DNA from 4 places in the Mesorhizobium sp. M1406 genome. Region 2 is predicted to be linked to each of the others. Evidence: riboswitches for the same ligand, from Rfam matches in the RefSeq annotation. Region 2 holds a riboswitch; each other region holds the start of a gene.
What was found. A riboswitch is a leader RNA that binds a small molecule or an ion and turns the genes downstream of it on or off. The one in region 2 is predicted to bind cobalamin.
Positions count from the first base shown of each region.

Region 1: another riboswitch for cobalamin. It lies ahead of NKH03_RS07860 (aromatic ring-hydroxylating oxygenase subunit alpha); the one in region 2 lies ahead of NKH03_RS33340 (ABC transporter substrate-binding protein).
Region 3: another riboswitch for cobalamin. It lies ahead of metE (5-methyltetrahydropteroyltriglutamate--homocysteine S-methyltransferase); the one in region 2 lies ahead of NKH03_RS33340 (ABC transporter substrate-binding protein).
Region 4: another riboswitch for cobalamin. It lies ahead of bluB (5,6-dimethylbenzimidazole synthase); the one in region 2 lies ahead of NKH03_RS33340 (ABC transporter substrate-binding protein).

Region 1 covers NZ_JAMYKW010000006.1:26,083-34,513, forward strand. The annotation lists gene NKH03_RS07855 (FAD-binding oxidoreductase) at 1-693, opposite strand, end outside; gene NKH03_RS07860 (aromatic ring-hydroxylating oxygenase subunit alpha) at 765-2,012, opposite strand; cobalamin riboswitch at 2,128-2,329, opposite strand; gene NKH03_RS07865 (DUF680 domain-containing protein) at 2,838-3,041, shown strand; gene NKH03_RS07870 (DUF680 domain-containing protein) at 3,111-3,317, shown strand; gene NKH03_RS07875 (DUF680 domain-containing protein) at 3,395-3,631, shown strand; gene NKH03_RS07880 (ABC transporter ATP-binding protein) at 3,718-4,830, opposite strand; gene bglA (beta-galactosidase BglA) at 4,872-6,536, opposite strand; gene NKH03_RS07890 (carbohydrate ABC transporter permease) at 6,541-7,695, opposite strand; gene NKH03_RS07895 (carbohydrate ABC transporter permease) at 7,697-8,431, opposite strand, start outside.
Region 2 covers NZ_JAMYKW010000109.1:378-8,808, forward strand. The annotation lists partial or broken gene NKH03_RS33315 (IS1380 family transposase) at 1-655, shown strand, start outside; gene NKH03_RS33320 (class I SAM-dependent methyltransferase) at 984-1,748, opposite strand; gene NKH03_RS33325 (pseudoazurin) at 1,799-2,236, opposite strand; gene NKH03_RS33330 (ABC transporter ATP-binding protein) at 2,247-3,011, opposite strand; gene NKH03_RS33335 (FecCD family ABC transporter permease) at 3,008-4,060, opposite strand; gene NKH03_RS33340 (ABC transporter substrate-binding protein) at 4,057-5,073, opposite strand; cobalamin riboswitch at 5,227-5,424, opposite strand; partial or broken gene NKH03_RS33345 (cobalamin-binding protein) at 5,527-6,307, opposite strand; gene NKH03_RS33350 (hypothetical protein) at 6,313-6,879, opposite strand; gene cobF (precorrin-6A synthase (deacetylating)) at 6,854-7,642, opposite strand; gene NKH03_RS33360 (hypothetical protein) at 7,650-7,898, opposite strand; gene NKH03_RS33365 (ribonucleotide-diphosphate reductase subunit beta) at 7,889-8,431, opposite strand, start outside.
Region 3 covers NZ_JAMYKW010000122.1:278-6,772, reverse strand. The annotation lists gene NKH03_RS33920 (helix-turn-helix domain-containing protein) at 1-29, opposite strand, end outside; gene NKH03_RS33915 (hypothetical protein) at 94-429, opposite strand; gene metE (5-methyltetrahydropteroyltriglutamate--homocysteine S-methyltransferase) at 862-3,207, opposite strand; cobalamin riboswitch at 3,303-3,503, opposite strand; partial or broken gene NKH03_RS33905 (IS6 family transposase) at 3,611-3,697, opposite strand; gene NKH03_RS33900 (M20/M25/M40 family metallo-hydrolase) at 3,832-4,005, shown strand; gene NKH03_RS33895 (dihydrodipicolinate synthase family protein) at 4,208-5,119, shown strand; gene NKH03_RS33890 (LysE family translocator) at 5,171-5,797, shown strand; partial or broken gene NKH03_RS33885 (transposase) at 6,008-6,408, opposite strand.
Region 4 covers NZ_JAMYKW010000011.1:261-8,691, forward strand. The annotation lists gene aroC (chorismate synthase) at 173-1,273, shown strand; gene ribB (3,4-dihydroxy-2-butanone-4-phosphate synthase) at 1,389-2,489, shown strand; gene NKH03_RS12190 (MFS transporter) at 2,534-3,757, opposite strand; gene NKH03_RS12195 (TetR/AcrR family transcriptional regulator) at 3,878-4,486, shown strand; gene NKH03_RS12200 (hypothetical protein) at 4,828-5,811, shown strand; partial or broken gene bluB (5,6-dimethylbenzimidazole synthase) at 5,928-6,602, opposite strand; cobalamin riboswitch at 6,606-6,786, opposite strand; gene NKH03_RS12210 (histone deacetylase family protein) at 6,908-7,834, shown strand; gene NKH03_RS12215 (exodeoxyribonuclease VII small subunit) at 7,838-8,089, shown strand; gene NKH03_RS12220 (DUF2277 domain-containing protein) at 8,199-8,431, shown strand, end outside.

The DNA of each region.
Region 1 (8,431 bases), on a different contig from region 2:
GAAGGGATCGGGGCCGCAGCAGAAGATTTCGCGATCGCGGAAATCGGGCGCCAGCAATGGCAGCCGAATGGCGTCGATGCGGCCCATATGGCCGAACCAGCCCTCGCGGCTCGACCGCTCCTCGATCATGAAGCCGAGCGACAGGCCGGGCATACGGCTGCCGAGCAGTTCGAGTTCCTTGCGGAAGATGATCTCTTCCGGACGGCGCGCGCAGTTGACGAAGCCGACATCGGTCCATGGCGCGCAGTCGTTCAGCCAGCGCAGCATCGACATCATCGGCGTCACACCGGAACCGGCGGAGATGAACAGATACTTGGCCGCCGGGTGGCTGTGCAGCGAAAAGTCACCTGTCGGCCCATAGGCCTTGACGTGCGAGCCCGGCGCCAGATGGTCGAACATCCAGCGCGTGCCTGTGCTGCCCGCCTGCGCCTTCACTGTCACCGCGATAGAGAACGGCCGCGATGGCGAGGACGACAGCGTGTAGGTGCGCATCAGCGGCCCGTCGGCTGTCGGCAGTTCCAGCGTCACGAACTGGCCCGGCTTGTAGCGAAACCAGGTCTGGTTGTCGGAGCGGAAGGTGAAGGTCTTTACGTCAGGTGCTTCGTCGCTGACGCCGATCACTTCCAGCACCTGCAGCCTGTCGTTCCAGGGCGTCATCTGGTCGAGATGGCGATAGAGGCCAAGATCCGTCATCGCATTCATCCTCTTGTCCCTTTTGTTTTGTGCATGATCCCAAAGCCGCTGCGCATTTTGGGCGACATGCACTAGGCGACGCTGCGCAGGGCCGGCCGGCCGCCTTCGGCGAGGCGCGGGCCGATGAACGACGCATACCATTCGACGAACTGGATCACGCCGCCCTCATGCAACTCCGAATAGGGGCCGGGCTCGTAGGCGGGCGACAGGATGCCGAAGGCGTTTTCCTCGACGATGCGGCGATCCTGGTCGTTGGTTTCGGTCCAGACATGGGTGAGGGCTTCGATGGTGTAATCGACCCCCTCGACCGCGTCCTTGTGCACCAGCCACTTCGTCGTCACCGCCGTTTCCGTGGCGCTGATCGGCAGCACCCGGAACGTCACCGCGTGATCGATGAGGATGTGGTTCCAGGTCGTCGGATAGTGATAGTGCATCAAGGTTCCGATCCTGTCGGCGGAGACAGTGTCGGAGAGGTTCTTCTTCACCGCCAGCTTGCCGGTCATGGTGTAGCTGACGGCATCGCGCAACAGCGGCGCGCGGGTGGCGCGGTACTGCCCGGCCGGATCGATGCGGAACTTGCTCGGCAGGCCTGATGCCTCGCATTTGGCCCAATGCGCGACCATTTCGGGGTCGCTGTCGGCGCCGTTGACGCCGGTCACGGTAGGCGCTTCCGGGAAGGTCTTGCACAGCTCGGGATGATTGGCGACGCAGTGATAGCACTCGCGATTGTTTTCCCAGACCAGCTTCCAGTTGCCCTTCTCTATGATCGTGCTCTCGAAGGCGATCTTTGCTTCCCGCAACCGGTGCGGCAAAAGATAAGGTTCGATCATCGCCCGCATCGGCGCGAAATCGGCGGGCTCCTTGCCCAGGCAGATGAAGATGTAGCCGCCGACGCTCTCGCAGGCGACCGGCTTCAGGCTGAACTCACTCTTGTCGAAACCGTCGGCCATCTGGCGGGCAAACAGCAGGCGGCCGTCGAGCTCATAGGTCCACTGGTGATAGGGGCAGACCAGCTTTGCCGCCGTACCCCTCTCTGTGTTGCAGACGCGGCTGCCGCGATGGCGGCAGGAATTGTGGAAGGCGTTGATCTTGCCTTGCTGGTCGCGGACAAGAACGACCGGATAGTCGCCGATCTGCACTGTGATGTAGCTGCCCGGCTTAGGCAGCTCGCAATCGTGGCCGATGAACAGCCAATCACGATACCAGATCAGCTCCATGTCGAGCTTGAAAAAGTCTGGATCGGTGTAGAAGGGCTGCTCCAGCGAAAAGCCTTGCCGGCGGCTGTTCAAGAGCCTCAGCATGTCGTTGCGAATATCCATGTCCTGTCCTCGTTTCTTAAGGACTGAAATGGTGGTGACGGAGGAAGGATCGGACGCAGGCCGGCGATGCGCCGGACATGCACTATCCACCTCTTGACCGCCCACCGCGATCAGTCGAGTCTAGAAATCTCGGGCTGGTTTCCGGGCTCTGGAGTTGTCCTTACGGACCATCGCGACACCTTCCCAGGCAACTGCCCAGTGGTCTCCCGTTGCGACTTGAACTCCACCACCGTTGCGGGGGCAGCGCCGGATTCTGACCGGCTTCCCAATTCTCCGCCTCGTCGTCACGAAGCGGCACCTGAGATGGTATGATCTAACCACGATCGCGGGCGCGTCATCGGCATGAAAACGACATCGTATCCATGCGGCGCGACACGCATGCGAAACGTTCCGGTTGGCGATTGTTGAGCCGAAATCCTATCTCCGCGGCGGCCATTCCCAACTGCAATCTCCTCGAAGCCGGCCCCTTGCCGGCGACCAAAAAGGTTAACGGTTTCGAAAAGTGACTATTAGCTGGTTCTAAAATCGAACCGAACGGTTCGTTTCTGTTGACGGTGCGTGCAGGACGGTGTGAACGCCGGGCCTTGGAAACAGTTGGTGATCCAGCGGGCGATTTTGCTTAAGTGTTGAAAAACATAAATAAAAAGTAGCGTGTAGAATCCCGTGGCACAATTTCAAGTGGCGGATTCATGGTCCACACGGAACAACTTCGTGATTGGAAAAGGCGAGGATGCCCTCCCACATCGGGGCTGTCCGAACGACGCGATTTCCCTTCCAAGACACGCCGCTGGACGGACGGAAAAGAAGATACTGGAGTACAAAAAAATGAAAAAGATCATTCTCACTGCCGCCGCCGTTCTGGCCATTTCCGGCAGCGCCTTCGCTAATGGTAGCGACCACTACGGTTCGAACGGCGCCAATCAGCCTGCTGCCGCGGTCGACAAGTCGTACACGGCTTCCACCAAGACCTCGGAACCGGTTGCCCAGACGCCCGCTCAGGGCAGCGACCGTAACCTCTTCGGCCGCTAACAACCAATTCCCAGTTGACGGCGGGTCTGCCCGCCGTCCTGGCGAAATCCAGAAATCCAGGAGACTAAAATGAACAAGATCCTTCTTGCCGCCGCCGCCGTTCTGGCCGTCACCGGCAGTGCCTTCGCCGGCAGCGACAACTTTGGCTCCAAGGGCGCCGACCAGCCTGCCGCCGCGGTCGACAGCTCGTACACGGCTTCCGTCAAGAAGTCGGAGCCGGCCACGCAGGCGCCTGTCGACCATGGCAGCGACCGCAACCTGTTCGGCAACAACTAACCCGACCAAAACCAACATCCGACAGCGATGCGGCGGGTTAACCCGCCGTATCGAATTCGAGAATACGGAGTATCAAAATGAAAAAGATTGTTCTTACTGCCGCCGCTCTTCTGATTGCCGCCGGCAGCGCCTATGCCCGCAACGACAACGCTGGCGGCACCGACATCAACAAGCAGTCGACCGTCAACGTCGACACCTCGCATACGGGCTCGATCCGCAAGAGCGAATCGCCCGTCTACAAGCTGCTCAATTCGTCGGGCGATGCACCGAAGTCCGCCCCTCAGGGCAGTGACCGAAACCTCTTCGGCCGCTAACAGCCGAAGCTGATCTCCAAACGAGAGCGGCGGGTCTTGCCCGCCGCTCTTGTTTTTGTAACAGGGAAGTATCGTCGTGCGACCTCTCAGGCCGCCTTCGCCTCTGCTTCGTGAAGAGCGAAGGACCGCCCATCCGTGTCGAAGATATGCAGGTCTTCGCCATTGGCGCTCAGGCGCAATGTCGAGCCACGCTTGACTTCGACATTGCCAGGCAGCTTGGTCACCAGCGGCAGGTCGGCGCGGCCGATGTCGATGTAGACAAGCTGGACTTCGCCGAGCTGCTCGACATAGTCGACCGTCCCTTCGAACAGATAGTCCGCACCGCTGGCGATGATCAGGTCCTCCGGTCGCACGCCAAAGCTCACCGCGGCACCCTTTGCCGAAGCAGGCGTCGTGATCGGCACGGTCGCCTTGCGCCCGCCGACATGGCTGACGACAGTCGGATTTCCGGTCTTGTCGATGGTCGCCGGCAGGATGTTCATGGCCGGCGAGCCGATGAACTGGGCAACGAACAGATTGCCGGGCTTCTTGTAGAGGTCCATCGGCGTGCCGACCTGTTCGATATGGCCGTCCTTGAGCACCACGATGCGGTCGGCCAGCGTCATTGCCTCGACCTGGTCGTGGGTGACATAGATCATGGTCGTGGCGGGCATCGATTCCTTGAGCTTGGCGATCTCGATGCGTGTGGCGACGCGAAGTGCGGCGTCAAGGTTCGACAGCGGCTCGTCGAACAGGAACACCTTTGGATTGCGCACGATGGCGCGGCCAATGGCGACGCGCTGGCGCTGTCCGCCCGACATCGCCTTGGGCAAGCGGTCGAGATATTTCGTCAGCTGCAGGATTTCCGCCGCCTGGCGCACGCGCCGATCGATCTCGGCCTTGTTCTCCTTCCCGATCTTCATCGAGAACGCCATGTTGTCGTAGACGGTCATGTGCGGATACAGCGCGTAGGACTGGAACACCATGGCGATCCCCCGCTTCGACGGCGGCACGTCGTTCACGACCTCGCCAGCTATTCTGAGCTCGCCGGAGGTGATTTCCTCGAGCCCGGCGATCGACCTCAGCAATGTCGACTTGCCGCAGCCCGACGGACCGACGAAGACGATGAATTCGCCCGACTTGATATCGAGGTCGATGCCGTGGAGAATGTTCAGATTGCCGTAGGACTTCTTCACTTGTCTTAGCGTGACATCGGCCATTGGTTTCCCTCCAGTAATTTGAAATTCAAGTGATTTGAAATTCAGTCGGCGCGCCCGAACCAGGCGCCGTAGCCGCCAAGCTCGATGGAACCGGTGCTCGCCTGTCCCGAAAATCCGTGCCCGGGCAAAGGTTGCAGCGATCGGCCGCCGAGGTCAACCTCGGTTGGCCCGGCTCCCAGATTGAAGACGCAGACGATCTGCTCGTTGCCTGAGCGGCGGGTGAAGGCGACGGTGTCGCCCTCGCTTTCGATGAAGGTGATGTCACCCTTGGCAAGCGCCGGATGGGCACGCCGGAAGGTCAGAAAGCGCCGGTAATGCTCGAGCAGCGAGTTCTCGTCGCCCTGCTGGACATTGACCGCTTGCGACAGATGCTTGGCCGGCACCGGCAGCCAGGGCTTTGCCGATGAGAAGCCGCCATTGCTGGCGCTGCCGTCCCACACCATCGGCGTGCGGCAGCCGTCGCGGCCCTTGAATTCCGGCCAGAAGCGGATGCCATAGGGGTCCTGTAAATCCTCGAAGCGCAGGTCAGCTTCGCCGAGCCCAAGCTCTTCGCCCTGGTAGATGCAGACCGAACCGCGCAGCGACATCAGCAGCGCCGAGATGACCTTGAGATAGGCGGTCGGATCGGCTTCGCCGGCCGCCCAGCGCGAGGCCGGGCGCATCACGTCGTGGTTGGAAAAGGCCCAGCATGACCAGCCGTCGCTGGCGACCTTGCCGAAGGATTCCAGCACCGAGCGGACCTTGGCCGCACTGATCTTTTCCGGCGCCAGGAAGTCGAAGGAATAGCACATGTGTACGCGCTTGCCGCCGGCGGTGTAGGCAGCCACCACGTCCAGTCCGCGCTGCGAATCGCCGACCTCCCCGACCGCGGCGGTTGCCGGATATTCATCGAGCAGGGCGCGGAAGCGCTCGAGGAAGCCGAGGTTCTCCGGCCGGCTCTTGTCGTAGAGATGGTCCTGGTAGTTGTAGGGGTTGACCGCCGGTGCGGTCTGGTCGTTGCGCTCTTCCGGCGGCAGCGGCGGATTGTCTTCCAGGCCCTGGCTGTGGAAGTAGAAATTGATGGTGTCGAGCCGGAAGCCGTCGACGCCGCGCTCCAGCCAGAAACGGGTGACGTCGAGCAGCGCATCCTGGACTTGGCGGTTGTGGAAGTTGAGGTCGGGCTGCTCGGCCAGGAAATTATGCAGGTAATATTGCTGGCGGCTGGTGTCCCATTGCCAGGCCGAGCCGCCGAAGATCGACAGCCAGTTGTTGGGCGGCGTGCCGTCCGGCCTGGCGTCCGCCCAGACATACCAGTCGGCCTTCGGGTTGGTGCGGCTCGACCGGCTTTCCCTGAACCACGGGTGGTTGTCGGCGGTGTGCGACAGCACCTCGTCGATCATCACCTTCAAGCCCAGCCTGTGCGCCTCGGCGGTCAGCGCGTCGAAGTCGGCCAGCGTGCCGAACATCGGATCGACGTCGCGGTAGTCGGTGACATCATAGCCGAAATCCTTCATAGGCGATTTGAAGAACGGCGAAATCCAGATGGCGTCCGCACCGAGTGCGGCGATGTAGGGGAGGCGGCCGATGATCCCCTTGAGGTCGCCTATGCCGTCGCCGTTCGAGTCCTGGTAGCTGCGCGGATAGATCTGATAGATCACAGCACCCCGCCACCAGTCGCGATCGAGGGCGAGGTCAGGTTTCGAGCTGGCCTTCAAAGGGGATTGCATCGTCTCAGCCTCCTTTCACCGAGCCGGCAAGCAGCCCGCGGACAAAATAGCGCTGCAGCGAGAAGAAGACGATCAGCGGCACGATTATGGTCACGAAGGCCGATGTCGTCAGAATCTCCCAGTCGCCGCCGCGTGAGCCCAACAGCGCGTTGAGCTTGGCGGTCAGCACGATCTGGTCTGCCTCTGTACCGAGGAAAACCATCGCCACCAGCAGATCGTTCCATACCCATAGGAACTGGAAGATGGCAAACGAGGCCAGCACGGGGAACGACAGCGGCAAGACGATCTTGACGAAGATCTCGAAATCGCTGGCGCCGTCGATACGCGCCGATTCCATGATCTCGCGCGGCAAGCCGGCAATGTAGCTGCGCAGCAGGTAGATGGCGAAGGGCAAGCCGAAGCCGGTATGCGCCAGCCAGATGCCGAGATAGGTTTTCGACGGCATGCCGAAGAAAGCGCCGACGCCGTTGTAGAGCTTCAAAAGCGGGATCAGCGACATTTGCAGCGGCACCACCAGCAGGCCGATGATCACCGCGATCAGCAGCGCCCGGCCGGGAAACCGCATCCAGGCCAGCGCATAGGCGGCAAACGCCGCGATCAGGATCGGGATGACTGTCGCCGGGATGGTGACGGTCAGCGAGTTCATGAACGACCGTCCGATGCCCTCGGAAAACAGCACGGTTCTGTAGTTGTCGGTGGTGAATTTCGGCGGCGCCGACGAGGCATAGTAGACGCGCTGGCCGCGATCGCCTTCGAACGCCTTGGGCGAGGCCATGACGAAGCTGCCGTCGGCGTTGAGCCGCAGGGTCACTTCGTCGCCGAGATCGGCCGAAGTGCCGGCGGGATATTGCGTCGGTGCCGCCGATTTGACACCGAAGGCGCTGATGTTGCGCCTGGCGCCGTCGCCGAAGATGTTGCCCTCGAGAACGAACTTGCCGTCCTTTTCGACTTGCGTCGAGGCGGCCGGCAGTCGGCCGGCCTCGGTCTGGGTGGAACTGGCGAACGAGTTCCACCAGCCAGAGGCGATGATCTGGTTCTTGTCGCGCAGCGACGAGACCAGGATGCCGAGCGTCGGTATGGTCCAGATCGCGACGAAGACAAGCACGGCGATGTGGACGCCAAAGCGGCTGGCGAAGGACTTTCCGGTCGCAACGGCCATCTCAATGTCCTCCCGTCTCTTTGTTCGCCTGGCGGATGTTCCAGACCATGATCGGAATGACCGCGATCATGATGATGATGGCGATGGTGGCGCCACGGCCGAAATCGCCGCCGCCGCGGAACATCCAGTCGAACATCAGGTTGGCCAGCACCTGGCTGTTCCACTGGCCGTTGGTCATGGTCAGAACGATGTCGAACACCTTGAGCACCAGGATGGTGATAGTGGTCCAGACGACGGCGATGGTGCCCCAGATCTGCGGCACCATGATCTTCCAGAAGATCTGGAACGGATTGGCGCCGTCGATGACGGCGGCTTCCAGCGTTTCTTCGGGAATGCCGCGCAGGGCGGAAGACAGGATGACCATGGCAAAGCCGGTCTGGATCCAGATCAGGATCACCATCAGGAAGAAATTGTTCCAGAACGGCAGCGATATCCAGACCTGCGGCTGGCCGCCGAAATGCTGGATGATGGCGTTGAGGATGCCGATCTGGGTCTGGCCCTCGCCACGATACTCGTAGATGAATTTCCAGATCACGCTGGCGCCGACGAAGGAGATCGCCAGCGGCAGGAAGATCAGACTCTTGGCGATCGTGCCCCACCAGATCTTGTCGGTGAGCACGGCGATGATCAGCCCGAGGAAGGTGCAGGCGGCGGGCACCACCGCCAGCCAGATGATGTTGTTGAGGATCGAGTTGCGGAACTCGCGGTCGCCGAAGGCCCATTCATAGTTGGCCAA
Region 2 (8,431 bases):
CGCCGATTCCGGCTTCGCCCGCGAGGAGCTGATGGCCTGGTGCGAAACCAACGCCGTCGACTACCTGTTCGGTCTGGCCCGCAATGTTCGGCTGGTCCGCCACATCGCGGCTGAACTGGACGCGGCCAGGGTGGAAAGTGCCCTCACCAGCCGGCCCGCCCGCCGCTTCAAGGACTTCCTATGGACCACGCGCAAGAGCTGGAGCGGCCGGCGCCGGGTCGTGGCCAAGGCCGAGTGGACGCAAGGCGAGGCCAACCCGCGCTTCGTGGTCACCTCGCTCGACGCCGAGGCCTGGCCGGCGCAATGCCTCTACGAGGACCTCTACTGCGCCCGCGGCGAGATGGAGAACCGCATCAAGGAATGCCAGCTCGACCTGTTCGCCGACCGCACCTCTGCCGCCACCCTGCGCGCCAACCAGCTCAGGCTCTGGTTCGCCTCGATGGCCTATGTGCTGATCTGCGCACTGCGCCGCATCGGCCTGGTGGACACACGGCTCGCCAGGGCAAGCTGCGCCACCATCCGCCTCAAACTGTTCAAGATCGGCCCCCTGGTCAATGTCTCGGTGCGCCGCATCAGGCTGGCCATGAACTCGGCCTGCCCCTTCCGGCGCGAGTGGGCCCTGACCTACGCCCGATTACCAGCAGCCGCCATCTGAGCGCCCCGATCCACCCTCCCGTCAACACAAGGATATCGCCGAACCACAACCACCGCTTCGCGCGGCGACAGCCCTTGCCTGCAACTCACGCGCTCGTAAAATCCCCGCTTCAGACCTACGCCAAAAGACAGTGTGAGATATCCGGGCTAGGGTTCCCACCTCGATTCATCCGTCATTCCTTGTTGCGCGTGGCGGCGTTTTCACGATTTGGTTGCCGACGAAGCGGCAGACGACGACGCACCGGGCCATTGATTGGCGCGAAGACCTGCAAGAGCCGATTATGTCGATGCTTCATCCCGTCGCGATCTACGGGATCTAGTCCGGGGCATCAATCTGACCCGGTCTGCATCTCCATAGGCCGTGACGCGGTCAAAATAAAGCGGCGATAGACATGGGTACGGAGACGATTGCGCAGGTTTGCGGTCCGTCTTTGTGCCTTCGCGATCGGTGCATGCGATATCCTGGAAACGCTTACAAAACCTGCGTCCTCGAGCATCTGCGCCAGCGCCTCGTAATGGAGGCCGCCGGCGAATGGCAATGCGCGAATGATCTCCGCATGCCGCTCGCTCAAGGAGCCGTCATAGTAGGGATCGGCGCCGAAGAACCGGTCGATCGCGGCGACCAGGGAAGCCGCGATCCGTCCAACCGATGTCGGCTTTGACCAGTCGCCGTCATAGACGACCAGCTTCCCGCCCGGAGTCAGCAGTCGCTTCCATTCGCGGAACGTCGGCTCCGGCTCGAGCAATGTCCACACGAGATGGCGGCAGATGATCGCGTCGTAGCATTCGTCCGGCTCCATTGTGTTTTCGGCGTCGGCGAGCAGGAAGCGCAGCCGCGGCTTGCCCGCGTGCTTGGCTCTGGCCACATCGAGCATCGCCTCAGAAAAATCCAGCGCGGTGACGTCATGACCGAGATCGTGAATGAGCTTGGTGATCTCTCCGGTCCCGCACGCCAGTTCAAGCACCCGCAAAGGTTTTGCGCCGAGCGTGTCTCGAATCGGCTTCTGCCGGGCTCTGAACTCATCCGGCGAAAGAATGCCGTGGCCGAAGGCATCATCGAACGTCTTGGCCCGCTCCGACCAGTAGGCCCGCATTGATTCCTTGAGATGGAAGTTTTCACGATGAGTAGCTGGATGGTTCATGCTCAGCGGGCGAAGCCGTTTCGCGCGAGGATTTCGTCGAAGCGTTTGCGAGCGCGGGCGGGAACATCTGCCGCGTGAAAGCTCTCGGGAAGTGCCGTTTCGCCGACCCGGATTATCATCACCATGCCCATTCCGATATGCGGCGAGCACTTGATGCCGTAAAAACCTTCCTGGTCGAGCGTGACCGCGATCTCCTCGTTGATCTTGCCCTTGAAGCCGGCGTAGCCCTCGGGAACCATGCCGTCGATCGTCGCCGCATTGTGGCCTGTGCTGGCATTCAGGAACTTCACTGTGTCGCCTGGCTCGGCGCGCACGAAATCCGGTTCGTAGACCATCGGTCCGGTGGCTCCGCGGTTGAGCATCTTGATTTCGTGCATCTCGGCATAGGCGTGCGACGACGCTGCTAGCGACAAGAGCAAGGTGAGAATTCGTAAGTGCATGGGTTTCCTTTCAGGAAGCTGCATGAAAGCGGAACATGTGCATGCCGTCTGTCGGGTCGGTGAGGAGGCTTGCGCGAACGCCGAACACCGCGTCAATCCGCTCGACGGTCAGCACTTTGTGCGCTGGACCCAGCGCAACGAGTCGGCCACCGGACAGCACGCCGACGCGATCGCAGGAGAGCGCCTGGTTCAGGTCGTGCAGCGCGACAACCGATGTGACCGGCAGTTTTGCGACCAGATCCAGGATCGAGAGCTGGTGCTGGATATCGAGGTGGTTTGTCGGCTCATCGAGAAGCAGGATCTGAGGCTGCTGCGCCAGTGCCCTCGCAAGATGGATACGCTGGCGTTCCCCACCAGACAGGGTTGCCCAGGAACGCCGTTCGAAGCCTTCCATGTCGGTGTCGACAAGTGCCTGCGAGACGATGCGATCGTCTTCAGCCGACCATGGTTGCAACGGGGTCAGCCGAGGCGTACGGCCAAGCTCGACCGCATCCTTCACCGTGATAGCTTCCGTCGTTTCGGCCTGCTGCTCGAGGAAGGCGATCGTTTGCGCGGCGGCGCGACGCGGCATCGCGCGAAGCGCTTCACCCTTGATGCGAACATCGCCTGACGTGGGTTGCCGGATGCCTGCCAGCAGTTTCATCAGCGTCGACTTGCCGGAGCCATTCGGTCCGACGAGACCGAGTGTTTCGCCTTCATGGACGACGAGATCAACGCCCGAAACGATCGGCTTGCCGCGAACCGACCAGCCGAGATTGCGCGTCTCCAATATCATGGCGTGCGCCGCCCACGGATCAGGATCAGCGCAAAGGCCGGCGCTCCGACCAGTGCCGTGATGACGCCGATCGGCAGCACCTGTCCAGGAATGATGGTGCGCGACAGCACGTCCGCGGCGATGAGGAATGCTGCACCGACGAGCGCCGTCGTTGGCCCGAGCCGGCCGTGCCGCACCCCGACCAGGAACCTCGCGGCATGGGGAATGACGAGACCGACGAAGCCGATCGATCCGACAATGCTGACCATGACGGCGGTAACGAGCGCCGTGATGCCAATGAGGATCACCTGCACGGTGCGGACCGGCACGCCGAGAGACGACGCCGATTCCGCTCCGAATGCGAAAGCGTCGAGGGCGCGCGCAAACCAGATGCAGGCGGCCAATCCGACCAGCGCAATCGGCACCGCCAGCCAGACATCCGGCCACCGGGCGCCGCTCAGGTTGCCGAGCAGCCAGAACATGATGCCGCGCGCCTGTTCGGCATTGGCGGATTTGGTTATGATGAAGGATGTCAGCGCATTGAAGAGCTGCGATCCGGCGATGCCCGCAAGGACGATCTGACCGGTACCGTGACGCGTCACGCTGCCGCCGGCCGCCCGCGCCAGCATCGCCACCAGGGTGAAGGCCGCAACAGCGCCGACAAAGGCGCCGAGCGACATCGAAATCGCGCCGGCGCCCAGGCCGGCGACCGTCACCGCAACCGCGCCGGTCGAGGCTCCTGCGGAAATCCCCAGCAGGTACGGGTCAGCAAGTGCATTCCGCAGCAGCGACTGCAACACCATGCCCGAGATTGCCAGACCCGATCCGCAACAGGCCGCGATGATCGCGCGCGGCAGGCGATAGTTCCAAATGATCCCCATGTCGATCGGGTCGAGTACGTATGCCGAACCAAGGATCTTGTTGACCAAAATCTGTACGACGGTCGAGACAGGGATCGGCGTCTCGCCGATGCAGGTGCCGGCAAGCACCGCCGCGAGGAGCGCCGCGAAGCAGAGCGTCCCCCGGCCGAGCCGGGAGACGTAGATCGCTTGCGAGGCGGTCAGGCTCACTGGGCCAGTCCGGAATCCTTGAGCGACTTTGACAGCACCTCGATGCCGGCGATGGTGCGGATGGTCGCGTCCATGGCGTGCGCGTCCATGACGACGATGCGGTTGTTCTTCACCGCCTCCATCTGGCTGGCGACCGGATCGGTCTTGAGGAACTCCAGCTTCTTCTCATAGTCGTCAGCGGGGAAGCGCCGGCGATCCATCTTGGCGATCACGATCAACGTCGGGTTGGCCTTGGCGATGGTCTCCCAGCCGACCACCGGCCACTCCTCGTCGGACTCGATGATGTTCTTGATGCCGAGCTTGTCCATCATGTAGGCGGGAGCGCCCTTGCGTCCCGCCACATAGGGATCGATGTCCATCTCGGCGCTGGAGAACCAGAACACGGCCGAGACGTCCTTGAGGTTGAGCGCCTTCGCTTCCGCAATCGCCTTGTCTTCGCGTTCGGTCAGGCTGGCGACGAGTTGCTCGCCCTTGTCCTGGATGTCGAAAATCTGCGCCAGTTCTCGCGCGCCCTGATGGATGGACGCAGTCGAGAAGAGCTCGCTGCGCGTCCCGTCGACGCCGACCGTGTTGTCCTTCGCCACGCAGTCGTCCGGCAGCACATAGGTCGGGATACCGACATCGTGGAACTGCGTGCGCGTGGCGACGATGCCGTCCGGTCCGACGTGCCAAATGAATTGCACGGTTACCAGTTCCGGCTTCTTGGCAACGACGCTTTCGAAGCTCGGATCGTTGTCGGCCAGGCGTTCGACCTTGTCGTTGACCTCTTTGAACTCCGGCAGCACCTCGTTGAACCAGACCGAGGTGCCGGTAACCTTGTCGCCGAGGCCGAGCGAATAGAGCACCTCGGTCGCCGCCTGTCCGACCGTGACAGTCGAGGCGGGCGCCTTCTGGAAGGTCAGCGTTTCGCCGCAGTTCTCGAGGGTCAGCGGATATTTGGTCGGTTCGGCCCCGGCGGCGGCCGTGAAGAATACAAAGCTAGAGGCAGCGAGTGCCAGGCGTGAAACAGTCATGGCGCGAAGATCTCCGATCGGTTGATGGCGGGGATCGGAGGACTGGGGCCAGGACGACAATGATCGAGCTCATGCCCGTAAGGACATGATGCGGCTGCACCTCAGGTGTGGCTAACGACATCGACAACCTCCCCGGACAACCCCGCCCGGCGCGTTCAGTTACAGACGTCGGTAGGTCTCCTGACTGACGGGTCATCGTCCGTCTCGGCCTTCCCGGGGGCTAATCCCAGTGGCATGATCGAGATGGACTCGCCGCCTACAGTTGCGGGGGCAGTTTCGTTTCGCGGCCGAAGAAGACCGCGCCGAATTCCCTGTTATTTCCTTGCGGAAACCGACACTCCCTCGTAGCCAATCGCGCTGCCTTGATCAAGCGGCCATGGCCATATCTAGATTTGAGCTATGTTGCCCTTTGCGATGCGTGTCGCCGCATTGAAGCAGAAAGGATCGGCCAACTCATCGAATGCCGGATAGGGCTGCGATGATGGCGTCGAGCCCATCCGTCAGTGCCGCAGGCCCTGGCTGCAGTATGAGCGGAGACTTGATCTCGACGATGCGATTGTCGCGCACGGCAGGAATCCGGTCCCAGCCCGGCCGCGCTCTGATCCTCTCCGCCACAACCCGCTTGCCGCACCAGGAATCCAGGACAATGTCGGGCTGAGCAGCAATAACCTCTTCTGGCGTGACGACCCGGTCCTTGGCCGCCTTGGCTTTCGTTTTTTGCGGGAAGATATCATCGCCGCCAGCGACTTCGATCAGTTCCGAGACCCAGCCGATGCCGCTGATGAGCGGCTCGTCCCATTCCTCGAAATAGACCCGCGGCCGCTTCCTGCCCCTGGTGGCGGATCTGATGTGCTCAAGGCGTTGGTCGTAGCCTACCGCCAAGCCGTCGGCTTTCGCCGTCGCGCCGACAGGCGCTCCGACCGTCTGGATCATTGCGAGGATGCCCGCGATGTCACGCTTTTGAAGGCGTGGACCGCAACACCTTTGCGGATCAGAGCGGCGACAATATCAGCCTGAAGGTCGGAAAAGGTCAGGACGAGATCGGGCTCGAGCGCGACGATCTTCGGAATGTCGGCGGATGTGAAGGCGGAAACGCGGGCTTCTCCCGCCTTACCTGCGGGGGCCGCACGGCATAGCCGGACACGCCGACAATCCGATCCTGTTCGCCCAGCAGATAGAGCGTCTCGACCGTCTCTTCGGTCAGGCAGACGATCCGCTCTGGAGGAAAGCTCATCGCCCTCAGGCAAGAGCGCCGTCGCCAACAGGCGCCGGGCGTGAAAGAAGGCCAACAGAAAGAGCAGCTTTGTGCAGCAGCGTCAGGCCGGCCAGCGCCAGCACATTCGGCCAGAGGATCTGCAGAATGACCTCAAGCGAGAATGCATCCTCCCCGGATGGAAGGATCGCTGTCGCCGCGAACAGGACAAGCTCGTAGACGAAGAACGCGAGCACAAAGCCGGCGAGGAGCGTCAGAAGTTCGGAGGGGATCCGGCCGCGCAACAACAGCACCGCACCTGTCGCGAGGGCAGCCGCGATGCCGATAGCTGCACCCCAGGCGAAGCTGTCCCATGTCGTCGGATAGCCGAGAAACACGTAGCCGACCGCCTGATTTGCCAACCACGCGATGCTGGTCAGCAGCAGCGCTCCCCGGCGGGACATGTTGGCGCCGGCAACCGTCGCGATTGCCGCAAACGGCGTGGCGCAGGCGAGCGCGAGGCTGAAGACAATGCTCAGAGCAACGACAAGAACCACCCAAACGCTCTGGCGTGCGCTGGTCGAGCTGTCATGTATCGTGGTGGTGGTTCTCATGATCGCAGATCATAATGCGGAGCGCCGGGCGCTTCAACGTCGTCATTGCGAAGAACCGGACGATGACGTACCGCGCCTCTTCGCGGATACGCTCGATCTCGTCGATCACCTCCTTGAACTTTCCCGCGACCAGTACTTCGTCGGGCATGCCGACGTAAGCTCCCCAGTAAATGTCGAGATCACCGTCGACGGCGCGGAGCGCTTTCTCCGCATTCAGCATGATGACGACGCTGTCGACCTTGTTGGGAAAACCCTCCGCCATCGTCCGGCCGGTCGAGATCAGAATCGACCGGCCGATATTGCACAAGGCAACCTTGTGTCTCGCGGCAAGTGCCTGAATGCTGTTGATTCCGGGAAGTACCTCGTAGTCGAGTTCGAACTCTCCGCGCTCCTTCAGCCGGTCCAAAATGCGCATTGTGCTGTCGTAAAGCGTCGGATCGCCCCAGACCAGAAAGGCCCCGGTTTCGGAGGCATCGAGTTCCTCCATGATCAGCTTGCTGTAAGCCGCCTCGACATCGTCATGCCAATCCGAAACGTCCACCTCATATTCGCCGGTTCGCTTGCGCTCCGGCGCCTTGAATTCGACCGTTCGGAATGGCCGATCCCGAACATGACGTTCGAGGATCTCGCGCCGGACACGCGCCAGCTCATCCTTCTCAATCCCCTTGTCGGGGATGAAGAACACGTCCACCTGGTTCATGGCGTTGACCGCCTGGATCGTGACGAAGTCCGGGTTGCCGGCGCCGATACCTATGATGAGCACCTTGCGCTCATTGGGTCGCTTCGGCGACGGGGTCTGCGCTCAGGCAGCGCTGGAACTCCCGAAACAGCTCGGCCAGCTTCTGCGGGCCTGGATGCCGTCCTTCGTATCGGTCAAGACGACGGATCTCGATGTCCGCGGCCGCGGCAAGATCGGAACCTTCGGGCTGGGCCATCAGCCAGGATACGAATACGTCCTCCGCCTGCGGCAGGCCCGCTATCGGACGGCGTGCAACATGATGCTCGGCACTCAGTCCCATGCCAGCGCTCCACCGTTCTGGTATTCGATCACCCGGGTCTCGAAGAAGTTCTTCTCCTTCTTCAGGTCCATGGCTTCCGACATCCATGGAAACGGATTTTCGACCTCCGCGAACACCGGGGAAAGGCCGAGTTGCGCGCAGCGCCTGTTCGCAATGAAGTGCATGTACTGCTCGCACAGAGCCGCGTTCAGCCCAAGGAATCCCCGCGGCATCGTGTCCCTGCCATACGAGGCCTCGAGATCGGCCGCCGTCTTGATCATACCGCGAACCTCGTCCTGGAACGCCGCGGTCCAGAGATGCGGGTTCTCGATCTTGATTTGGTTGATGACGTCAATGCCAAAGTTCAGATGGATCAGATCGTCGCGCAGGATGTACTGGTACTGCTCGGCGATGCCGACCATCTTGTTGCGCCGGCCGAGCGACAGGATCTGTGCGAAGCCGGTGTAGAACCACATGCCCTCGAAGATCACGTAGAAGGCGACGAGGTCGCGCAGGAAGGCTTGGTCCGCTTCCGGCGTGCCGGTGCGAAAATC
Region 3 (6,495 bases), on a different contig from region 2:
GTCACGAACGCCTTGCCGTGATCGACCATCTCCGTGAGTATCGCGTGGGCCGTCCTCAGTGGCAACTGTCTCTTGACGAGAATCCGGGCGGCCTCAGGAGTATTCGCGCCGTGAAGAAAACTGAGGCTCAGTCGGACGGGAGAAGCCTGACGACACCAGGACGACGTCCCGGGTTCGCACCCGAATTTCGATGTAGTCGACATTAAGCTTCTCCGCGATCACTCGACCGAGCTTGCGTAATTTGGACCATCCCCACTGGACCTCGGCATCGCCCCCAATATGCAGGTCACGGACGACAAGATGATTACTGCCCATCTCCACGTTGCCCAAGAGCTGAAGCACGCCATCGGGCGTGACCACGTCAAAGAGGAGGCATGGGTCCTCCGAAATATCCGCGTCCAGGATGAGTTCGATGTCATCGGGCTGCACACCAGATCCCTACGCAAGTTGCTTATAGAAGCTAAGTCGGGCGCTGGCGAGGGTCAAGGCCTTACGGATTTTCCGAATTGGCGGGACGCTGGCAACATCCGAATCCTGCCACCTCGACCCGTAGTCTGCGCTAATCGACTGGTGAAGCGGACAGACGCGCAGGTCGCCACCTGAGCGAACGCGACAGGCGGTCTAGTTTAAGAAAGACGCATGTACGATTTTCCGAGCGGCGCGGCCTGTATGTTCCGAAGGAGCCGATATTAAAGCGTATCGTCCAAATGGATATTTCCTGCGCGATTACGTGCCGAAGGGAAGTGCTCATTCTCGCTCGAGTGACTTATTTCAAAGGATGTGATCGCGTATTGGCACATTTACGGCCGACATGCGGCAGCCCGCAACTCACGTCATGGTGAGGAAGGAGAAGCATCAGGCCTACGCTTTCTCCCGGAGCGCACGTGCTGCAGCGACCATGTTCATGAGGGCAGGGCGGACCTCCTCCCATTTACGTGTTTTGAGGCCACAGTCCGGGTTTACCCACAGTTGGGCATCCGACAGTCGCTGGCGGGCAAGCATGACGAGATCCGAAATCTCACGGACTCCCGGGAGGCGTGGTGAGTGAATGTCATAGACTCCGGGACCGATTTCGTTCGGATATTTGGAGCTCATGAAGGCGTCCAGCAGCTCCATTTTCGAGCGCGAGGTCTCAATCGAAATGACATCCGCATCCATTTCAGCGATCGCGTCGATGATCTCGTTGAACTCCGAATAGCACATGTGGGTATGGATTTGAGTCGCGTCATTTACACCCGTTGAAGCGATCCGGAAGCATTCGACAGCCCAGTCGAGATAGACTTTCCAGTCAGACTGGCGCAGTGGCAATCCTTCGCGAAACGCGGCCTCATCGATCTGGATTATCCTTGCGCCGGACCTTTCGAGATCCGTCACTTCGTCGCGGATGGCGAGCGCGATCTGGCGGCAGGATTCGGAGCGGGGTACGTCGTCGCGAACAAAAGACCAGTTGAGAATGGTCACTGGGCCTGTGAGTATTCCCTTAACATGCTTTTCCGTAAGCGACTGGGCGAATTGCCACCAGCGCACTGTCATCGGATTGCGCCTCGATACGTCGCCGAAAATGATGGGGGGACGCACGTAGCGCGACCCATAGCTTTGTACCCAGGCATGCTGGGTGAGCGCGAAGCCGGACAACTGCTCGCCGAAATGCTGTACCATGTCGTTTCGCTCGAACTCACCGTGCACCAGCACGTCCAGCCCGATCTCTTCCTGCCAGCGAATTGCAGCCTCGATCTCCTTCTTCAGGAACGTCTCGTAGTCGACATAGCTCAGCTGGCCCTTCGCATGAGCGGCCCGCGCCTTGCGTACCTGCGGCGTCTGCGGGAAGGACCCGATGGTCGTCGTCGGGAACGGCGGCAGCCCGAGTGAGCCGGCTTGGACTCTGGAGCGCTCGGCAAAAGCGCTCTCTCGTCGCTTCATGCTATCGTCAATGCTGGCGATCCGCCCCTGAACAAGCGGGTCATGGATCCTCGTGGATGTCACGCGCGTGGCGGCAGCCTCGGCAGACGCTTTCAACGCGCCAGCCACCGCATCTCTGCCTTGGGACAGGGCCCGGGCCAGCAACACCAATTCGTCGGTCTTCTGGGCTGCGAAGGCGAGCCACGAGCTGATGTCGGCGTCGAGTTCCGTCTCCATGCGCAGGTCGATCGGCACATGCAGCATCGAGCAAGAAGGCGCGATCTCGACGCGGTCCAAGGGCCAGCCGGCGACGATCGATTTGATGCGGTCGAGAATGGCGGGCAGGTTCGCACGCCAGACGTTGCGGCCATCGATCAAGCCAAGCGAGAGCACCAGATCCTTCGGAGCGAGCCGACCCACCGTTTCCAGCTGCTCGGGAGCGCGCACGAGATCAATATGCAGCCCAGCCAGGGGCAGAGAAACCGCGGTTTCGAGATTGTTTCCCAGCGGCCCGAAATACGTAGCCAGCATGATCTTCAGCTCGGGCGCGGCTTTCGACAGCTGTCCATAGGCGAATTCGAACGCAGCTCGTTCGTTCGGGTTCAGATCGAGGACAAGCGCTGGCTCATCGATCTGCACCCAGTCGGCTCCCGACAGCTTCAGCCTCTGCAGAAGTTGCTCGTAGACGGGCAGCAGCCGCGATAGGAGCGCGATGGGACCGAACCCTTCGGCAGGCGATTTCGCCAGCTTGAGGAAGGTGATGGGTCCAAGGATGACTGGGCGTGTGTGAATGCCGAGAGCTTTAGCCTCGAGGAAGTAATCGACCGGTTTCGTTGACGAGAGGGCGAACGTCTGATCATCGTCGAGTTCCGGCACAATGTAGTGATAGTTGGTGTCAAACCACTTGGTCATTTCCATCGCGGTTACATCAGGCCCATGAGCCGCCTGCTGGTGACCAGCGTGTCCACAACCCTCCGTCTGACCCTGGTTGCCGCGCGCCATTGCGAAGTAGATGTCAAGTGGGACCTCGCCGCTATTCCAGCCGTAACGGGATGGAACGGCGCCGACCATGGCTGCGGTGTCGAGCACATGGTCGTATAGCGAGAAGTCGTTCGACGGGATTCTCGACACGCCGCGATCGTGCTGCTCCTCCCAGCTAGCGGCACGGAGCGCCTTCGCCGTCCTGAGAAGGGCGGCGGCGGAAGATTTTCCGGACCAGTAACTTTCAAGCGCGAATTTCAGTTCTCGCCGACGACCGATGCGCGGCACGCCGAGCGTTGCTACAGGAATTTGCTGAGAGACAGTCATGTCATACCCCGATGGTTGGGGCGTCGGTGACAAGGAAGGCGCTAGCAGGCCGGCACCAACGCCGGGTTGCAGCGGCCACCGAGACACCCCGCCCGTGGACGTAATTCGCCGTGGCAGGTCTCCTGGCTCGCGGGGTCATAGCCTCTACCCGTCTTCCCGAGGGTATTCGCCTCAGTGACATGAGTGGGGTTGGCTCGCCGCTAACAGTTGCGGGGGCAGCGCCGGCATCGCACCGGCTTCCCTCTTAGCTCCGCTCCGGCAGCGCCGTGCGGAGAACCACAACCCGCAGACAATCACAGCGGTCCGCACTTTGTCAATATCGCATAACGAAATGTTTATGTCGTTATGTATTCGCTCTTTTACACCTTGTCTTCATTCTGAAATATTCAGTCCGCCCTTTGCCGACGTACATCCATTGGCCGCGGACCTTGATGTACGTCTCGTCCATATGCCACTTGCTGCCGACCGCACGCTTGCGCCGGTTGAAGCGCGCTCCAGCAGCTCCGGCGGCCCGGTCCAAAGAGCAAGGCCCGACTGTGTCCCGATAAGGTTTTTAAGCGTCATTCAGGCGGTAAGTATAAGTATCTCATCTCAAAGCGTTTTCCGAAAGTTTGCGACAGAACCATGATGTTCAGCGAAGATTTCTCGTTCATGCTGAACAAGGTCCCCGGTGCCTATTTGCTCATCGGCAACGGTGACAGTTCCGGGCTGCACTCGACGACGTATGACTTCAACGATGACATCCTCGTACGTGGCGCCGCTTTTTTCTACAATCTTGCAAGAGATCATTTCGCATGACGTTAGCGTGAATTCCAAGTCGGAAAGATTTAACAGTCCCGCGCCTCCCCCCTTTGCGAGGCCGGACCTCGCATCGCCAAAAGCTAACTGGACTGGCAACATTGACGAGAACTGGCGCTATATCCAAGGCCAGTTGGCAATGTAAATGACATCAACGCCGGACCGTCGGCTTACAGTTCAACGGCCAAAGAGTTGGAGACACATGACTTTCCTGCGCGGTTTGTCCGCGTTTCCCATCACCCCCGCTGATCGCGGCGGTAATATCGATGAGCCCGCATTGGAAAAACTTCTTGCGCGCTTGATGGAGGCAAAGGTCGATTCTATCGGCCTGTTGGGAAGCACGGGCAGTTACATGTTCCTGTCGCGCCAACAGCGCCAATGCGCAATTGAGGCGGCCACCGATAAAGTCGGTGCTGATATTCCCTTGTTGGTCGGGATTGGAGCGCTGAGGACGGACGAAGCGGTGCAACATGCCAAGGATGCCAAAGCGATCGGTGCGACAGCCGGCTTGCTGTCTGCAGTGTCGTACGCACCTCTGACCGAGGATGAAGTGTTCGAGCATTTCCAAACAGTCGCATTGGAATCCGGTTTGCCGATTTGCATCTATGACAATCCCGGAACAACGCATTTTCGTTTCTCATCCGCCTTGGTCGAAAGGCTGTCTCGGGTGCCCGGGATCGTCGCCATCAAAAACCCCGGTTTTGGTCCGGCCGAAACCCAGCGCCATCTGGAGGACCAGCGCTCACAGGTGCCAGACGGCTTTTCGATCGGCTACAGTGGAGACGCGCAGTGCACCGAGGCGATGATTGCAGGTGCGGATACCTGGTACAGTGTCATTGGCGGACTTCTTCCCGATGCCTGTTTGAAGATCGTCAGGGCTGCACAAAGGGGCGATGCGGCCGAGGCGCGCAGGATCAATGCCAGCCTCGAGCCGCTCTGGGCTCTGTTTAAACGGTATTCCAGCCTGCGGGTTGTCTATGCTTTGGCGGAGGCATTGGAGATCTGCCATGCTTCACCTCCCCTGCCCATCAGGTCACTTTCCGAGGACGCGCGGTCAGAGGTTTTGGCAGTGCTAAAGCAGCTTCCAGCCGATGTGATCAGCCTATTCAGATGAGCAGATAGCCATGATCATCGATCCCTCGGTGGGCAGGGCACTCCCCTGATAATGGCGTTCTCGGCCTACATTCTGGCCGCATCCAGTCCAGGGCCGAGCAATCTTGCCATCATGAATACTGCCATGAGCCGGGGCCGTGTCGCAGCGCTTGCACTGGCTGCCGGCGTCGTCTCTGTCTCCTGGATGTGGGCAGTGCTCGCCTCGACCGGCGTTGCAACGGTATTGAAAGCCTGGCCGAGTGCTCTCAATGTCATCCAGTTCATCGGAGGCTGCTATCTGCTCTATCTCAGTGCACGGTTTGCCGGCTCCGCGCTTGCCGGGAAAGACCTTTCTGCAACGCCGGAGGCGGCGCTGTCCCGCACGGAGTTGGGCAAGATCTATCGGCGCGGGATCGCCCTGCATATCGCCAATCCGAAGGCCATCATGGGCTGGATTGCAACAATTTCTCTCGGGTTGCAGCCGGGTACGCCCGTCTACATGCCCTTTGTCATCATGCTGGGGTGTGCGTTTCTGGCCGTGGTGATTTTCGGGGGATACGCGATCGTGTTTTCGCTCCCATCGGTTTCGCGTGTCTATCAGAAAGCGCAGCGATGGATCGACGGCGTTCTCGCAGCCTTTTTTGTCATCGCAGACGTTCGGCTGATTTATGCCACTATCGGACCATGGATCTTGTCTTGACGGGGCCACCCGGCCAAGCGCGATCGGGATTGCCCCCATCACTCCCGGGGTCTATCGCAATTGTATAGACCCGTCTGAGCGAAGATGACACGTAACGCTTTGCCCGCTATCGGACGCATAATCGTCGATGCCAACGCTGCGACGCAAGGCACTATGGCAAGGGACATCCTGGAAAAAGCCTGCACAAATGGGAACATACGGCCGTTTCGGCTTGTCTTCCAGCCATTGGCCTGCGCCGTAGACTTTCAACCGCTGCTATCGATCAGCACATGCAGTGGACCGTCCTCGGGATGCCGCTGCCGCTTGGCCGATCGTTTCCATATCTGCGCCGGCGGCTTAGCGTCCTGTGATCGGGAACCGGTAGATCAAGGCCCATCAGGTCGAGCAGCGAGGTCGTCAATCCCTCGCTCTGGCGCAGACGAAGCCCGAACACGCATCCCAGTGTCAAGGCCGCCTCGATGGCGAGATCGGAATAGCGGGGCTGGCGCCGCGGGTCGTTCTTCACGGCGCATGCCAACTGGCGAAGGCTTCTTCTGTCAACCACAGCGTCAGACTGCCGCGCCGCCGAAGCCCGCCTCGTATTCCGGACAGTTTATCACCTTTAATTTCACCTTCGCGACTCGGTGATGGCGGCTGGCATAGTGTTTGTAGGGCGTCGGGCGAAGATCATGTCGTTGGCGATCTCGCCTGCGTATCGG
Region 4 (8,431 bases), on a different contig from region 2:
GTTTGACCCCTGTGAAAAACGCCAATAGAAGGCAAGCTACAGCGCCGCGCGTCCTCTTGGACGTGCAAAGGACGCTGTAGCACTTTTGATTTTGCGCATGATCCTTTCCGAAAATCGCTCCGATTTTCGGGGTCATGCTCCAAGCAGGCTCCGATGCCGGGCAGGGTCATTTATGTCTCATAACACGTTCGGCCACCTTTTCCGCGTCACCACCTGGGGCGAAAGCCATGGCCCGTCGCTCGGCTGCGTGGTCGACGGCTGTCCGCCCGGCATCCGCTTTACTCAAGCTGACATCCAGGCGGAACTCGACAAGCGCCGGCCGGGACAGTCACGTTTCGTGACGCAGCGTCGCGAACCAGATGAAGTGAAGGTTCTGTCCGGCTTCATCCTCGACGAGGACGGCGAGACGATGATCACCACCGGCACACCGGTCTCGATGCTGATCGAGAATGTCGACCAGCGTTCAAAGGATTATGGCGAGATCGCTCGCCAATACCGGCCCGGCCATGCCGATTACACCTATGACGTCAAATATGGCGTGCGCGATTATCGTGGCGGCGGCCGCTCCTCGGCTCGCGAGACCGCGGCGCGCGTGGCGGCCGGCGCGCTCGCCCGCAAGGTTGTGCCCGGCGTGGTGGTGCGCGGCGCGCTGGTGTCGATGGGGGAAAAATCCATCGACCGCGCCAACTGGAACTGGAATTTCCTCGGCGACGCGGAAAATCCGTTCTTCACCCCCGATCCGGCTTCCGTTCCCGTCTTCACTAGATATCTCGACGGCATCCGCAAGGCTGGCTCCTCGGTAGGTGCGGTGATCGAGATCGTCGCCGACGGCGTTCCAGCAGGCCTCGGCGCGCCGATCTATGCCAAGCTCGACCAAGACATCGCGTCCGGCCTGATGTCGATCAACGCGGTCAAGGGCGTCGAGATCGGCAACGGCTTCGAGGCCGCCCGCATCACCGGCGAGCAGAATGCCGACGAGATGCGCATGGGCAATGACGGCAAGCCGGTGTTCCTGTCCAACAATGCCGGCGGCATCCTGGGCGGCATCTCGACCGGCCAGGCCATCGTCGCCCGTTTCGCCGTCAAGCCGACCTCGTCGATCCTGACGCCGCGAAAGTCGATCGACAAGGACGGCCACGACGTCGAGATCATGACCAAGGGCCGCCACGACCCATGTGTCGGCATTCGCGCCGTGCCGATCGGCGAAGCAATGGTTGCCTGCGCGATTGCCGATCACTATCTGCGTCATCGGGGACAGACAGGAAGGGAATAGGGAATAGTCAGTAGGCAGTAGGCAGTATGTTGGATTGTCTACAGAGACAGTCTTTTCCCTACTCCCTACTCCCTACTCCCTACTCCCTACTCCCTACGAGCGAAGCGAGTTTTTCATGCCTTACGACCAGAAGAAAATCGTCGAAGCCCTGCGCGCTTTCGAACGCGGCGAGATCGTTGTCGTCATGGATGATGACGGGCGCGAGAACGAGGGTGATCTGATCGTCGCCGCCGTCCACTGCACGCCGGAAAAGATGGCGTTCATCGTCCGCCACACGTCCGGTATTGTCTGCACGCCGATGCCGCGCGAGGAAGCAAAGCGGCTCAACTTGCAGCCGATGGTCGCCGACAATGATTCGGCCCACACCACTGCTTTCACCGTCAGCGTCGATTTCAAGCATGGCACGACTACAGGCATTTCGGCCGACGACCGCACGCTGACCGTGCGCAACCTTGCCAACGGCAATGTCGGCGCCTCGGACTTCGTCCGGCCCGGCCACATCTTCCCGCTGATCGCGCGCGAGGGCGGCGTGCTGATGCGCTCTGGCCATACCGAAGCCGCGGTCGATCTCTGCAAGCTCGCCGGCCTGCCGCCGGTCGGCGTCATTTCCGAGTTGGTCAATGATGACGGCACCGTCAAGCGCGGCCCGCAGGTGCAGGCTTTCGCCCAGGAGCATGGCCTGAAGCAGATTTCGGTCGCCGATCTCATCGCCTACCGGCAGCGCAAGGAGACGCTGGTCGAGCGCGTAGCCTGCTCCGAAATCGACACGCTCGGCGGCAAGGCGCAGGTCTTCACCTATACGCTGCCCTGGGACTCCATGCATCATGTCGCGATTGTCTTCGGCGACATCCGCGACGGCGAGGACGTGCCGGTGCGCCTGCATTCAGAAGATGTCGTGACGGATGTGTTCGGCACCAGCCACCGGCTCGACGCCATCATGAAGGCGATGGGCGAGCGCCGGCGCGGCGTCATCGTCTATCTGCGCGAAGGCTCCGTCGGCGTCGCCCATCAGGAGCGCAAGCGGCCGGCGAGCGGCGACCGCGAGGATCACGAAGAGGCGCGCCGCCGCGAAAACGAGTGGCGCGAGATCGGGCTCGGCGCGCAGATACTCAAGGATCTCGGCATTTCCTCGATCAACCTGATCGCCTCGCGCGAACGCCATTATGTCGGCCTCGAGGGCTTTGGCATCCATATCGCCAAGACCGAGATTCTCTGAGCCTCCGGCCGACAGAGCCCGGTTTCAAACCGGGCGCCCGTCGATCATTCCGCCGCAATCGCGGTGGCTTCGCATCCGTCCAGTTCGCACTCCTGAGTGGCAAGGCTGCGCTGCCCAAGCAGCACGGTGGCCAGTGCGATTGTGCCTGAAGCCACCGAGACCCAGAACCCGTTCTGGGCGCCGAACACGTCCACCACCGCACCGGCGGCGAAGGACCCGATGGCCATGCCGACGCCGATCCCGGTCATCACCCAGGTGATGCCTTCGGTCAGCATCGCTTCCGGCACATGCCGCTCGATCAGGCCGAAGGCGGTGATGAAGGTCGGCGAGATCGCCACGCCGCTGATGAATACGGTCAGCGCCAGCAGAGGCACGGTGTCGGCGGTGAGCGGCAGCAGCGTGCCGAGCGCGACGAGGGCGACTGCGATGGCCAACTGGCGTTGCAGCGGCGCTTTCAGGTTGAGCGCGCCGACGACGATGCCCAACACGAACGATCCCAGCGCATAGACGCCGATGACGAGGCTCGCGGCCCCCGGTTGGCCAAGCTCCTTGGTGATCGCCACCGTGCTTACTTCGGTCGTTGCAAACGTCGCGCCGATGAAGATCAGGGCGAAGGTGAGGATCTGCACCGGCCGCAGGCGGATTGCCGAGCCGCTAGAGCCCTGTTCCACCGGTTGCACTTGCGGCTCGGTCGAGCGCTGCAGGATGAAGGCGGTCGAGCCGAAGGCAAGGAACAAGGTGCTCACCAGCATGCCCGCTTCCGGGAACAGGGCGGCACTCAGGCCCACCGACAGCGATGCCCCAGCGATATAGACCAGCTCGTCGGCTGCCGACTCGAAGGCGAAAGCGGTGTTCATCTGCGGCCGCCCGCGGAAAATATCGGTCCAGCGCGCGCGCACCATTGCCGGGATGCTGGGCATCGCGGCAGCCAGCAGTGCCGACACGAACAGCGTCCATACCGGCCAGTCCTGATTAGCCGCTGCCATCAGGACGGCGAAGGCCAACACGGAAATGATGGTGGTGGGCACTACGATCCGCGTCTGGCCAAGGCGATCCACCAGTCTTGATATCTGCGGCGCGAGGAAAGCGTTGGCGAGCGCGAATGTCGCGGCGACGGCGCCGGCCAGCCAATATTCACCGCGCGTCTGCGACAGCATTGCCACGATGCCGATCGGCGCCATGGCGATCGGTAGGCGCGCTATGAAGCCTGCGGCGGCAAAGCCCTTGGTTCCGGGGGCACGAAAGATCTCCGCATAGGGATTTTGCATGGGTTGGTTCCTCGACAAAGCACGATTCGACAATTACATACGGTGCGTATGAATATCAAATAAAGCATACGCCGGGTATGTCAATTGGCATACGGCACGTATGTTGGTAGGGCCAGAGCCATGCACAAACCTCGCAAGGAGATGATTGCCGAGACGCGCGCCAAGCTGATCGCGGCCGCCCGCCATGCCTTCGGCACGGTCGGCTATGCCGAAGCCTCGATGGATGACTTCACTGCCTCAGCCGGGCTGACGCGCGGCGCGCTGTATCATCACTTCGGCGACAAGAAGGGACTGCTGCAGGCGGTTATCGCCGAAATCGACGGCGAGATGGCGGCACGCATCAATGAGGTCGCGTCGAGAGCGCCGACCCGCTGGCAGCATTTTGTCGACGAATGCACGACCTATATCGAGATGGCGCTTGAGCCGGAAATCCAGCGCATCATGTTCCGGGATGGCCCGGCCGTTCTCGGGGATCCGGCACAATGGCCGAACGCCAATGCGTGCATCGCTTCAATGACCAGCCATCTGACGGCGCTGCAGGAGGAGGGAGTCGTCGTCTCCAGCCTCGACCCCGAAACGGCCTCGCGGCTGATCAACGGCGCGAGCAGCCAGGCGGCGCAACGGATCGCCAATTCGAACGACCCCGAAGCGACCTCGAAGAAAGTGGTGACGGCGTTCAAGCAACTGCTCGAAGGCCTGCTCAAAAAGCCGGGTTCGCAATCGAACTGAAATCCCATCGGTGGCCCGGCGCCACGGTAGGGCTTCGAACTCAGGTTAATAAAAGACCTTACGACAGCCAGTTCGGCGGTGCCGGCAGCTTTCACGATAGGAATTTTTTCTTGATTCCATGACCTCAGCTATGGTACATATTCGTCCATGGTGCTGATTTGCGCCAGTGACCCGCCGCACAGGCGGGTTTTTCGGTTGATGCTCCGTCAGCCAACGCGCCGGCGAAGGCTGCGAAGGAAACCCGTTAACCCGAGTTCGTTGCCCGGGCGCCAACCCGGCAATTGACAATCGCCGGGTTGGGTCCATCCTCTTTCACCACCTCTGAGGGGGAGATTCGGGGCATGTGGGATTTCGATATCGGCGGGTCGGTGTCCATAATGATGCGGACCTGGCCGTTCATTGTCTTTCGCATGATCGTCTATTTCGGCATCACGCTGGCCTACATCATGGCGACCGGCACGGGCGCTAGCGTCGGCTATGGCGTCGGCCACATCTCCACCGATCCCGACGGGCCGATGTCCTTTGCCTTGTGGGGCGGGGTGGTCGGTTTCGGCATCGTCTCGATCGCCGTCTACTGGATCCGCGAATACATCCTCTATGTCGTCAAGGCCGGCCACATCGCCGTCATGGTCCATCTGATCGACGGCCGTGACATTCCCGGCGGCCAGGACCAGATCGCCTACGCCAAGGATATCGTCACCCAGCGTTTCGCGGAGGCCAACATCCTTTTCGTCGTCGACCAACTGGTCAAGGGCGCCATCCGCGCCATCACCGGCCTCATCGGCGGCATCGCCGCCTTCCTGCCGATCCCGGGCCTGGGCGGCTTGATCTCCTTCATCAACACGGTGATCCGCCTGTCCCTGACCTATGTCGACGAGATCATCCTCGGCTACAACATCCGCATCAATTCGTCCTCGCCGTTCGAGACGGCGCGCCAGGGCGTCGTGCTCTATGCCCAGAACGGCAAGGTCATGGTCAAGAACGCCGTCTGGCTGGCGGTCATCATGTGGGGCGTGTCCTTCGTCATCTTCCTGCTGATGCTGGCGCCTGCCGGCGCCATTCTCTTCCTGATGCCCGGCCAACTCGCCGGCTGGGCCTTCGTGCTCGCCATCGTCTTCGCCTGGGCTTTCAAGGCGGCGTTCATCGAACCCTTCGCCATCGCCTGCCTGATGCAGGTCTATTTCAAGACCATCGCCGGCCAGGTGCCCGATCCCGACTGGGATGCCCGGCTGGCCGAGGCGTCGTCGAAGTTTAGGGAGCTTAAGGATAAGGCGCTGGCCTCCTTCGGCGGCTCGCGTTGGGGCACGGCCGGCGCGACAAGCTGATCGGCGAGGCTCGCCGGCGTGGCAGCAACGGTGTTGAGGCGCGCCACGGTCGATTTGAGCAACGCTTCACCTTGCCCGGAAAAAACCTCGCTCATGATCAGTTCCGGCAACGGCAGCCGCCGTCCCCAGCCATGCGTTTCAAGGTCCGGCTTTGGCGCGAACTCCGAGACACGGCCGACGCAGAGATAGGCGACCGGGGTCACATGCTCCGGAATTGACAGCAGGCCTTTCAGCGCTTGCGCCTCGATGATGCTGACCCAGCCGACACCGACGCCTTCGGCGCGCGCCGCCAACCAGAAATTCTGCACCGCGCAGACCGTGCTGTAGAGGTCCATCTCCGGATTGTGCCAGCGTCCCAGCGGCGAACCTTCCGAGCGCTGCCGGTCGCAAGTGATGCAGATGTTGAGCGCGCTTTCGCAAATGCCTTCCAGCTTGAGTTTGCGGTAGAGCGCCTGGCGCTCTTCCTCGATGGCCGGCAATTCCTGCTCGCGCGCCGCCAGGAACAGGTCGCGCACCTTTTCCCGTCGTTCGGCATCGCGAATGACGATGAAATTCCAAGGCTGCATGAAGCCGACCGACGGCGCGTGATGAGCGGCAAGCAGCAGCCGCGCCAGCACCTCATCGTCGAGCGCGGTGGGCAGGAAGTGGCTGCGCACATCACGCCGCGTGAACATGGCGCGATACACCGCATCGCGCGCATTCTGCTCAAATCCGTCGCCAACAAGAACGGTCATGGTTTCCGGCATCGCTTGTCCCCTTGCGATTGCAATCAATGCCATCCGCCTGACCATGCGGATGACGATGCCTGCCAGGCCGGTCTTCTGGGCTTGGGATCAACCCGCGTCCGGTGCCTTCCCGTCATCGACAGTGGCACATACCGGCGCGGTCCCCCTTACAGCGTTGGGCACGCCACGGAGTTCAACCGTGTTCCCGATTCTCCCGCTTGCGGCGGGCACCAGGCAGTGCCACCGACCTTACTCCGAAGCGCGGACGACGCCAATGCCTGCAGCGACGCGAATGGACGCAGGCGCGATTTTCCCCAATCATCGGCCGCCCGTGCATGGCCTTTGTCGATCCGGGTCACTAGATTAGGACGATGGCTACCCGTCTCTATACCCATCCAGTCTTCCTTGAGCACCTCACGCCGCCCGGCCATCCCGAGCGGCCGGACCGCCTGCGCGCCATCGAGCGCGTGCTGGACGACGAAGCTTTTGCCGCGCTCGATCGTATCCAGGCGCCGGAAGGCGACGAGGCCACCATCCTCTATGCCCATCCCGCCGATTTCGTCGCCCGCGTGCGCGCCGCCATTCCCGACGAGGGAATCGCCCGCATCGACGCCGACACCACCGCCAGCCCGAAGAGCTGGCAGGCGGCGATCACCGCGATCGGTGCGGCCAACGCCGCCGTCGACGACGTCTTTGCAGGCCGCGCCGACAATGTCTTCGTAGCCGCTCGGCCGCCCGGCCACCATGCCGAAAAAACCACGTCGATGGGTTTTTGTCTGTTCAACACCGCGGCGATCGCGGCGCGTTATGCGCAGAAGAAGCATGGTGTCGAGCGGGTTGCCGTCGTCGACTGGGACGTGCATCACGGCAACGGCACGCAGGATATTTTCTGGGACGATCCGTCGGTGCTCTATTGCTCGACGCACCAGATGCCGCTCTACCCCGGCACCGGCGCGAAGAACGAAACCGGCGCCGGCAACATCGTCAACGTACCGCTGGCGCCGCAGACCGGCAGCGAGGTGTTTCGCGATGCCTTCCTGTCGCGCGTGCTGCCGGCGCTCGACAATTTCGCGCCCGATCTGATCATCATTTCGGCCGGGTTCGACGCGCATCACCGCGATCCGCTGGCCGAGATCAACCTGACCGAGGACGATTTCGACTGGGCGACCGGCCAGCTGATGCAGCGCGCCGCGCGTCACAGCGGCAACCGGCTCGTCAGCCTGCTCGAGGGTGGCTACGATCTGCAGGGATTGGCATTTTCGGTCGCCGCCCATGTCGGGCGACTGATGAAAGGATGAATGATGGCCGGTGAGACCAACGAAGATGTCAAGGCGATGAGCTTCGAACAGGCACTCGACGCACTCGAAAAGATCGTCGATGATCTTGAGCGTGGCGACGTGCCGCTCGACCAGTCGATTAAGATCTATGAGCGCGGCGAGGCACTGAAAGCGCATTGCGACCGGCTGCTGAAGGCCGCCGAGGACAAGGTCGAGAAGATCAGGCTGTCGCGCGATGGCAAGCCGGTCGGAACGGAGCCGCTTGACGCGGATTGAGGCGGTCCGAACGGTGGTCTTGCCTCACCGGCTTTTGGACATGATCATGATCGAGGATAGAACGCGTCCCGATTGAAAGCGCTCCAGGACAAGAGGAGATACGGAAGCGATGTGCAGAAACATCAAGACCCTGTTCAATTTTGATCCGCCCGCTACCAACGACGAAGTCCGCGACGCGGCACTTCAGTTCGTCCGCAAGCTGAGCGGAACGACGCGGCCTTCGAAGCAGAATCAGCATGCCTTCGACCACGCGGTCGAAGCCATCGCGGCATCGGCGCGCGAACTGCTTGATTCACTCGAAACCCATCAGCATCCGCGCAATCGCGAAGAAGTGGCGGCCAA